3 regions of the Lelliottia amnigena genome follow, and region 2 is predicted to be linked to each of the others. Evidence: predicted binding sites of a transcription regulator. Region 2 holds the regulator's gene; each other region holds the start of a gene.
What was found. Region 2 encodes CRP, which controls carbon source genes, mostly activating them, when cyclic AMP is high. Its sites were predicted from a motif close to ATGTGANNNNNNTCACAT; they were not measured.
Positions count from the first base shown of each region.

Region 1: hpt (hypoxanthine phosphoribosyltransferase) is a predicted target of CRP. The motif match lies at 2,211-2,228, and genes of this name have one in related genera.
Region 3: I6L74_RS02035 (YfcZ/YiiS family protein) is a predicted target of CRP. The motif match lies at 1,403-1,420, and genes of this name have one in related genera.

Region 1 is NZ_CP077236.1:2,583,273-2,586,555, reverse strand. It holds gene I6L74_RS12100 (ABC transporter ATP-binding protein) at 1-732, opposite strand, end outside; gene can (carbonate dehydratase) at 840-1,502, shown strand; gene hpt (hypoxanthine phosphoribosyltransferase) at 1,546-2,082, opposite strand; gene I6L74_RS12085 (glucose/quinate/shikimate family membrane-bound PQQ-dependent dehydrogenase) at 2,289-3,283, shown strand, end outside.
Region 2 is NZ_CP077236.1:1,377,242-1,380,524, reverse strand. It holds gene I6L74_RS06610 (YccS/YhfK family putative transporter) at 1-1,565, opposite strand, end outside; gene crp (cAMP-activated global transcriptional regulator CRP) at 1,623-2,255, opposite strand; gene I6L74_RS06600 (OsmC family protein) at 2,565-2,969, shown strand; gene I6L74_RS06595 (phosphoribulokinase) at 3,016-3,283, opposite strand, start outside.
Region 3 is NZ_CP077236.1:429,736-433,018, forward strand. It holds gene fadI (acetyl-CoA C-acyltransferase FadI) at 1-850, opposite strand, end outside; gene I6L74_RS02035 (YfcZ/YiiS family protein) at 1,013-1,297, opposite strand; gene fadL (long-chain fatty acid transporter FadL) at 1,670-3,004, shown strand; gene mlaA (phospholipid-binding lipoprotein MlaA) at 3,051-3,283, opposite strand, start outside.

The sequences.
Region 1 (3,283 bases), 1.2 Mb from region 2:
CGTTGGCAGCGGGCTTTTCGATGCCAGATCGAGGATGAAGGTTTCCGACTTCAGCTTGGAGAGCAGATTTTTCATCGAGGTATTTTCCACCAGTTCACCGTGCTGGATGATACCGATGTTACGACAGAGCATTTCGGCTTCTTCAAGGTAATGCGTTGTCAGAATAATCGTGGTGCCTTTATCGTTTAAATCCTTCAAAAAGCCCCACATTGAGCGGCGAAGTTCGATATCCACGCCCGCAGTTGGCTCATCAAGGATCAGCAGCTTGGGTTCGTGCATCAGCGCACGAGCGATCATCAAACGACGCTTCATCCCGCCGGATAACATGCGCGCACGTTCGTCGCGTTTTTCCCACAGATCGAGCTGTTTTAAATACTTTTCGCTACGCGCGACCGCGTCATGGCGCTCGACGCCGTAGTACCCCGCCTGATTGACCACAATCTGCTGCACGGTTTCAAAGGGGTTGAAGTTAAACTCCTGCGGCACCAGCCCCAGTTGGCGTTTGGCGTTGACCACGTCTTTTTCCAGGTCATATCCGAACACCGCGACTTTGCCGGAAGATTTGTTTACCAGCGAGCTGATAATACCGATGGTGGTGGATTTCCCCGCGCCGTTCGGCCCCAGCAGGGCATAAAAATCCCCGGCCTCCACTTTCAGATCGATCCCGCGTAGCGCCTGGACGCCGCCCGGATAGACTTTTTTAAGCTGCTCAAGCTCCAGTGCAATTGTCATGAAATAAGCTTACCTATAGTTCTGACACACGTTGTGTGGTTTCAATAAAAGTCGAGTTACCCTATATTAGCGCAACGCTATTACTCGGTTACAGGTCGTTAACCTCTATGAATGACATAGATACACTCATCAGCAACAATGCACTATGGTCAAAAATGCTGATAGAAGAGGATCCGGGATTTTTCGAAAAACTGGCGCAAGCGCAGAACCCGCGCTTTCTATGGATTGGATGTTCCGACAGCCGCGTCCCGGCAGAACGCCTGACAGGTCTTGAACCCGGCGAACTGTTCGTTCACCGTAACGTTGCAAACCTGGTGATTCACACCGATCTCAACTGCCTGTCCGTTGTTCAGTACGCCGTGGACGTTCTGGAAGTTGAACATATTATTATTTGCGGCCACTACGGCTGCGGTGGCGTACAGGCAGCAATCGAAAATCCGGAACTGGGTTTGATCGATAATTGGCTACTGCACATTCGCGATATCTGGTTCAAACATAGTTCACTGCTGGGTGAAATGCCGCAGGAACGTCGTCTGGACACGCTATGTGAACTTAACGTGATGGAACAAGTGTACAACTTAGGACACTCGACCATTATGCGTTCAGCGTGGAAGCGCGGGCAGAAGGTGTCAGTTCATGGCTGGGCATACGGTATTCATGACGGGTTGCTGCGCAATCTGGAAGTTACCGCGACTAACCGCGAAACGCTTGAACAACGCTATCGTCAGGGTGTGTCTAACCTGACAAAAAAACACGTCAATCATAAATAAGCGTGCAAAAACCGGGCGTGACCCGGCTTTTACTTTTCTTCGTTTACTCGTCCAGCAACACGACTTTGCCGACATACGGCAGATGGCGATAACGCTGCGCATAATCAATGCCGTAACCCACCACGAACTCATCCGGAATCGAGAAGCCGATAAATTCCACCGGAACGTCGACTTCACGACGCGAGGGTTTATCCAGCAGGGTGCAAATCGCCAGCGATTTTGGCCCACGCAGGCTCAGGATTTCGCGCACTTTAGACAAGGTGTTACCGGAGTCGATGATGTCCTCAACGATTAACACATCTTTGCCACGAATATCTTCATCCAGGTCTTTCAGGATTTTCACATCACGCGTGGTCGACATGCCGCTGCCGTAGCTGGAGGCGGTCATAAAATCGACTTCGTGGGACACCTGCACTTCGCGGCACAGGTCTGCCATGAACATGAAGGAGCCGCGCAGCAGACCCACCAGCACCATTTCGCTGCCGCTGTCCTGATAACGCTCGGTGATTTGACGACCCAGTTCAGCGATACGCGCTTTGATCTCCGCTTCCGGGATCATCACTTCAACAGTATGTTTCATTTTACTAACCGTATGATTTTAAAACCAATCTATCAATGAGGATGCCCTGGCGTCCGGCATTGATTCACAAGCCCTGCAGTATACCAGCAAATGGATTGGCCTGGCGCATGAGTTGTTAAAAGCTCAATTTGTGATTCCGATCACACTTGTTAATACCTATAATTAATTGCTATCAAAATTTTAACAAAACTGAAGAGTACTTTTCTATGGCTGAAACAAAAGTTCAACAGTCGCGTCTACTGGTGACATTAACAGCAGCGTTCGCAGCGTTTTGCGCACTCTATCTGTTAATCGGTGGCGTCTGGCTGGTCGCATTAGGCGGCTCCTGGTATTACCCGATTGCGGGCCTGGTTATGGTTGGCGTAACCGTTCTGCTCTTAAAGGGTAAACGATCCGCACTGTGGCTCTATGCTGCACTGCTTCTTGTCACAATGATTTGGGGAGTCTGGGAAGTTGGCTTCGACTTCTGGGCGCTGACGCCGCGCAGCGACATCCTGGTCTTCTTTGGGATTTGGCTGATCCTGCCATTCGTCTGGCGTCGCCTGAGGGTTCCTTCCAGCGGTGCGGTTGCCGCGCTGGTGGTTTCCCTGCTGATTACGGGCGGCATGCTAACCTGGGCTGGATTTAACGATCCGCAGGAAGTGAAAGGCACGCTGAGCGCAGATTCCACACCCGCTGCGGCAATCTCTGACGTTGCAGACGGTGACTGGCCGGCTTATGGCCGCAACCAGGAAGGCCAACGTTATTCTCCGCTGAAGCAAATCAACGCCGATAACGTTAAAAACCTGAAGGAAGCCTGGGTGTTCCGCACTGGCGACCTGAAGCAGCCAAACGATCCGGGCGAACTGACCAACGAAGTGACGCCGATCAAAGTGGGCAACATGCTTTACCTGTGTACCGCGCACCAGCGTCTGTTCGCGCTTGATGCCGCTACCGGTAAAGAGAAATGGCACTTCGACCCGCAGCTTAATTCTAATCCGTCCTTCCAGCATATTACCTGCCGTGGCGTGTCCTATCACGAAGCCCGTGCGGATAATGCCAGCCCGGAAGTGGTGGCCGATTGCCCGCGTCGCATCATGCTGCCGGTCAACGATGGCCGACTGTTCGCCATTAACGCCGAAACCGGCAAGCTGTGCGAAACCTTTGGCAACAAAGGCATTCTGAATCTGCAGACCAATATGCCGGATACCACGCCGGGTCT
Region 2 (3,283 bases):
TCGAGCGCATCATGCGCATTCTGGCGCAACAGGCCGCTTTGCCACTGTGGCCACAGCCAGACCATACCGCCAAACGCAATCAGACAGCCAATCAGCGTATCCACCAGTCGGGCGACAATAAACTGTTCGCCATTCAGGGTAAGCAGTTGCAGGGTATATACCGCGGTGACCGTAAAGCCGACCATCGCCCAGCCGTAGTTTTTACGGATAAACAGATAGCTGACCAGCGTAATAAACAGCATGCCCGCCAGGGTGTAACCGTCCGGGACGTGGAAGTGCAGCGTGACGCCCGCAATCACCAGACCGGCAAGGGTCCCGCCCGCCCGGTGCAGGATCCGCACCCGCGTCGCGCCATAGCCGTTCTGCGTCACGAACAGCACGGTCATTAAAATCCAGTAGGGCTTGGGTAAATGCAGCGCCACGCCCATCAGGCTGGCGATACTGAGCATCACGCTAATGCGCGCCGCATTACGCAAAGCAGGGGATTTAAATGACAGATAGCTTTTGAGCGCCGGCAGCAGTGGCAAACGTTTCTGCTTATCCGCCATCAGATCACGGGAATAGAGCGGACGCTGAGTGCGCAGCACGCGTGCGATACGGCTGAAGTGCCAGGCGCAGAACTGCCCGACCGGGTTGTCGGGATGCTGACGGGCAATTTTCTCCAGCGCGCCCAACTGTTTATCCATGGTAAAGCGTGTGGGATAGCGGTGATAGAGAATATCGTCAGCCAGCACGCGCAGTCGCGCCGCGACCGTCTGGGCATTCCAGCGGATCACCGCTTCGGCGTGACTGCGCTCCACCAGCTTTTGCACTTCCTGTGGATGATGCAGGCTGACGGAAATATGTTCCTGTAAATCCAGCCCTACCTGAAACGTGCGCAGTAGCCGTTTGTATTCATGATTTTTATTGGCCGCCAGCATGTGTAGCTGCTGATAACACTGGCTGATTAAATCGACCACTTTTTGCTGACGCGTCAGCAGCGGCGGCAGCGCCTTTTCCGGATCGGTGTGCTGCGTCAGCAGGGTGTATTTTGCTTCGCAGTAATCAGCGAGCTGAACGTAGAGCAGGCTTAAGGATTCGCGCAACGGCTGCTCGCGCCACATCCAGAACCAGAACCAGTTGAATAATCCGTACCACAGCGTGCCAAACGCGTAGATCAGCAGCGGTTCCCAGACGGGCATATTCCCGGCGAGGCTGAGCGTAAAGATCGATGCAATCAGTGAGGCGGGAAGCAAGCGGGCATGCAGAGAACTGATTTCCGCCGTCACGCCGAGCGTGAGTGCCAGTACGGTCAAAATCAACGGCAGGGGGATATCGCGCGCCAGTAATAGCTGTACCGCGAGACTGCATCCGGCAAACAGCGAGCCGCCAATAATCAGGCGCTTGAAAAAGCGTTTATGCGGGGTATCGAGACCGGCAATATTACAGCAGGCAGGAACGAGAGAAAAAAGCAGACCGTGTTGCAGATGACCCAGAATCAAACCGACGGCCACGGGGAGACATAACACCAGCGTTTGCCGAAGTGCGTAGTTAACTTCCGGGTGATAGATCAGCCTGCGCCACATAGATGCCAGAGACAAAAACGGCGTGACACCTTGCGATGGCACGCCGTTCGACCGGAATTAACGCGTTCCGTAAACCACGATGGTTTTACCGTGAGCGGAGATCAGGTTCTGATCTTCCAGCATTTTCAGGATACGGCCAACGGTTTCACGGGAGCAACCCACGATCTGACCAATTTCCTGACGGGTAATTTTAATTTGCATGCCGTCAGGGTGGGTCATAGCGTCAGGCTGTTTCGCCAGGTTCAACAGCGTTTGCGCGATGCGACCCGTTACATCCAGGAAGGCGAGGTTACCCACTTTCTCGGAGGTGATTTGCAGGCGGCGAGCCATCTGCGAAGACAGGCGCAACAGAATATCCGGGTTAACCTGAATCAACTGACGGAATTTTTTGTAGGAGATCTCAGCCACTTCACAGGCTGATTTTGCACGTACCCAGGCGCTACGTTCCTGGCCTTCTTCAAACAGGCCCAGTTCGCCGATGAAATCGCCCTGGTTCAGATAAGAAAGGATCATCTCTTTTCCTTCTTCATCTTTGATAAGCACTGCCACCGAGCCTTTGACGATGTAATACAACGTTTCCGCTTTTTCACCCTGGTGAATCAGCGTGCTCTTCGATGGGTACTTATGAATATGGCAATGAGACAAGAACCATTCGAGAGTCGGGTCTGTTTGCGGTTTGCCAAGCACCATGCGCTGTTATCCTCTGTTATAAGCTGTCACCAGAGTCATAAATCGCATCCTGACTCTGGGGTTGCAATCGAATTCTTCCCCGTACCTGGGAACTAGGCTGTCATAAATGTTTGCAGCCTGTAATGTTTGATGTCCTCTGCATACATGTGTAACGTCAATGTATTACTGTAGCATCCAGAGTGTTTTAGCATAGCTTTTGCCGCGTGTCTCCTGGTGTCTCGCTTCAGCATGACGCAGGTCGTCTTCCGTTGCGAGAATTGTAACGCGCGGGTAATCTGTCCGGAAAAATGCAACGTCGGAGTGAATAAAATGCAAGCGCGTGTGAAATGGGTTGAAGGTTTAACGTTCCTCGGCGAATCCGCTTCAGGACACCAGATTTTGATGGATGGTAACTCCGGCGATAAAGCGCCAAGCCCGATGGAAGTGGTGCTGATGGCGGCGGGCGGATGCAGCGCCATTGACGTCGTCTCGATTCTGCAAAAAGGGCGTCATGACGTCACCGATTGTGAAGTGAAGCTGACATCTGAGCGTCGCGAAGAAGCGCCGCGTCTGTTTACGCATATCAATCTGCACTTCATTGTGACTGGCAAAGCGTTGAAAGATGCCGCGGTTTCCCGTGCGGTGGATCTTTCTGCGGAGAAGTACTGCTCGGTGGCGTTGATGCTGGAGAAAGCGGTGAAAATCACGCACTCCTACGAGGTGATCGACGCGTAAGCGTTGACGAGAGTCAGACCCTCTCCCACAAGGAGAGGGAAAAGGATCATTCGATCTTTTTGCCTTCCATCAGCCGTTGCACCAGCGGCATCATGATCAGCTCCATCGCCAGTCCCATCTTCCCGCCCGGCACCACCAGCGTATTAATGTGCGAAATAAACGAGCCCTGCAGCATCGCCAGCAGCCACGGATAATCAATATCGTCCAGATTACGGAAGTGGATCACCACAAAGCTTTCGTCCAGAGACGGAATCGTTTTTGCCGCAAAGGGATTCGAGGTATCCACCGTCGGGACGCGCTGGAAGTTAATGTGC
Region 3 (3,283 bases), 950 kb from region 2:
GGATAACCGCCGCCGCGCCGTCGGTCAGCGGGGTGCTGTTTGCCGCCGTAACGGTGCCATGTTTACGATCGAATGCCGGACGTAATTTTGCATAATCCGCCAGCGTTGAGGTGCCGCGAATATTATTATCTTCGGTGAGCGGTTCGCGAAATGGCGGGATATACGCCGTCATCACTTCGTCCCTGAGCTTGCCTTCTGACCAGGCCTGCGCAGCGCGCTGATGTGAACGATGCGCCAAAGCATCTTGCTGTTCGCGCGTGATACCGTACGTTTTCGCCATTTGCTCGGCGGTGTCGCCCATGCGCAGGCCCGTCGAATATTCCGCGACGGCAGGAGGAACAGGTGCGAGATCGCGTAAACGCAGTTGAGAGAAAAGCTTAAGGCGTTGCCCCATTGTGCGCGCTTTATTGACGTCCACCAGCACACGCGCCAGTTTCTTGCTGACGCCAATAGGCAAAACGGAAGAAGAGTCGGCGCCACCCGCAATACCGGCGCGAATGGTTCCCGTCATTAGACTTTCAGCGACGTTTGCCACCGCCTGAAAGCTGGTCGCACACGCGCGGCTGACGCTATACGCGTCGGTATGCACATTCATACCGGTGCCCAGCACAATTTCACGAGCGATATTCGGTGCTTCAGGCATCTGAACAACCTGGCCAAAAACCAGTTGCTCAATGACGTCAGGGGATATTTCGCTGCGAGCCAGCATCTCCCCCACCACCATTTTGCCCAAATCGACAGCCGGTATTCCATGAAATGCCGTCGCCTGGCGTGCAAATGGCGTACGCAATCCGCTGACAATGGCGATGCGATCGCCCTGGCGGGTGATAAGCGGTAATGCCTGACTCATAACACTCCCCTGTTAATGACAAAACGCATAAAGTGGTCTGACCTGATAACAGTCTTAACCATTTTTTTACATTCAGCCAATCAGGGAAACGAAAAAATGCGAGCTAAAACACAGAGAAGAAAAAGAAAACGCCCCTGAAGAACAGAGGCGTAAAAGACGGGATTAACGTAAGCCGAGCTGGAAAATCAATGTTTCTGCTTCGCAAGCAAAAATGAAATCGATATCCAGTTTCACACCACCTTCAACTTCGGTGAGCGTAGATTTGATTTCGCAAGGATCGGACTCCACGTCGCGAGCGCGCTTAGTCAATGCACTCAGCGTTTCTTCGGCGTCCGCACGTTTACTAAACACGCGGCTGTAAGACGCGGTGCAATCCGTATTGTCCATGATGGTACCGACATCCATACAGCAGCAAACCGGGGTTTCATCAGCACTGCATTTACTCATAGCTCAAGTTCCTCTGGATTCGCGCACGGCGCGAGATAAATACGTTGTCGATATTTTACGCCCGAGCCGGTGGTCTCTCCAGTCGTTAATGGCGCAAAAGGCGATAAGTGAGCGATATCACACTAAAAAATGATCTAACGCAAAAATCACCCTTTTCAATGAGTGCGACGGGTCGCATTTTTGCCACGCAGATCCCGTTTCGATAAACATCTTTGAAAAACTTAATAAACAAACTTGCAACATTCCATCTGGTCAGACCTATACTCTCGCCACTGGTCTGATTTCTAAGTGTTACCACAGACCCTACACTCCGCGCTCCTGTTACTACGTGTAACAATTATTGAATAAAAAAAACTCAATGAGGTTATGGTCATGAGCCAGAAAACCCTGTTCAAAAAGACTGCGCTGGCAGTCGCAGTGGCAATCGTATCAACGTCCGCCTGGTCAGCGGGCTTCCAGCTCAACGAATTTTCTTCCTCTGGCCTTGGCCGTGCCTATTCTGGGGAAGGCGCAATTGCCGATGATGCAGGCAACGTGAGCCGTAACCCGGCGCTGATCACGATGTTTGATCGCCCAACCTTCTCTATCGGTGCGGTTTATATCGATCCTGATGTAAACGTCACCGGAAAATCCAGCCTGACAGGGCAAAGCGCGAATCAGGACAATATTGCTCCGGTAGCCTGGGTGCCTAACATGCACTTCGTGATGCCCATTAACGATCAGTTTGGCTGGGGTGCATCGGTCACGTCAAACTATGGTCTGGCAACCGAATTCAATGACAGCTATGGCGCAGGTATTTACGGCGGCAAAACCGATCTGACGACGATGAACCTGAACCTGAGCGGTGCATATCGTCTGAACAGTAACTGGAGCTTCGGCCTTGGCTTTGATGCCGTTTATGCCAAAGCGAAAATCGAACGCTACGCGGGCGATCTGGGTCCATTACTGGCTTCCCAACTCCCTCCTCCATACAGGGATGGTATTAGCTCACCGAGCGACCAAATTGCATACCTGAAGGGTGATGAGTGGGGCTTTGGCTGGAATGCCGGCATTCTGTATGAGCTGGATAAAAACAACCGCTGGGGTCTGACTTACCGTTCAGAAGTTAAAATCGACTTCGAAGGCGACTATAAGAGCTCCATTAACCCGGCGCTTAACAGTATTTTCGCCAGCATGGGGATGACTTCCCTGCCAACCGGTACCGGCGGAAGAACACAGAACGGTGCGTTGACTCTGAACCTGCCTGAAATGTGGGAAGTGTCCGGTTATAACCGCGTCGCGCCACAGTGGGCCGTTCACTATAGCCTGACTTATACCAGCTGGAGCCAGTTCCAGGAACTGAAAGCGACGGGCGACAACGGCCAGACGCTGTTCCAGAAAGACGAAAACTTCAAAGATGCTTATCGTATCGCGCTGGGTACAACCTACTACTACGATAAGAACTGGACCTTCCGTACGGGTATCGCATTCGATGACAGCCCAGTGCCGGCCGACAAACGTTCTATCTCAATTCCGGATCAGGACCGTTTCTGGCTGAGCGCAGGTATGACATATGCCTTCAACGACGATGCTTCTGTTGATGTGGGTGCATCCTACATGCATGGTCAGAACGTCAGCTTCACCGAGGGTGAAGGTGTGTCTGCGTACGAATTCAAATCTGCAGGTAAAGCGTGGCTGTTCGGTACTAACTTCAACTACGCGTTCTAATTCCGCAATCATTAAAAAAGGTGAGCATTTGCTCACCTTTTTTTATTTATTCCGCATCAATCTCGGACAGTTCGTTTTCGATAGCTTTCGCATTCGGGTTATCTTCCGGCTTCAGCTTGCCACCGCTGGCAATGAAATCATGATTCTGGAAGTAAGCTTCACGCACCATGATATAAGGATCGGAAGACTGGCGCAGCAGGCCGTCAGAATCCAGCAATTGCGCGCGCGTTTCAATTCCTTCGACCGTCCATTTCCCAATCGATAGCGGCCACGTCAGCC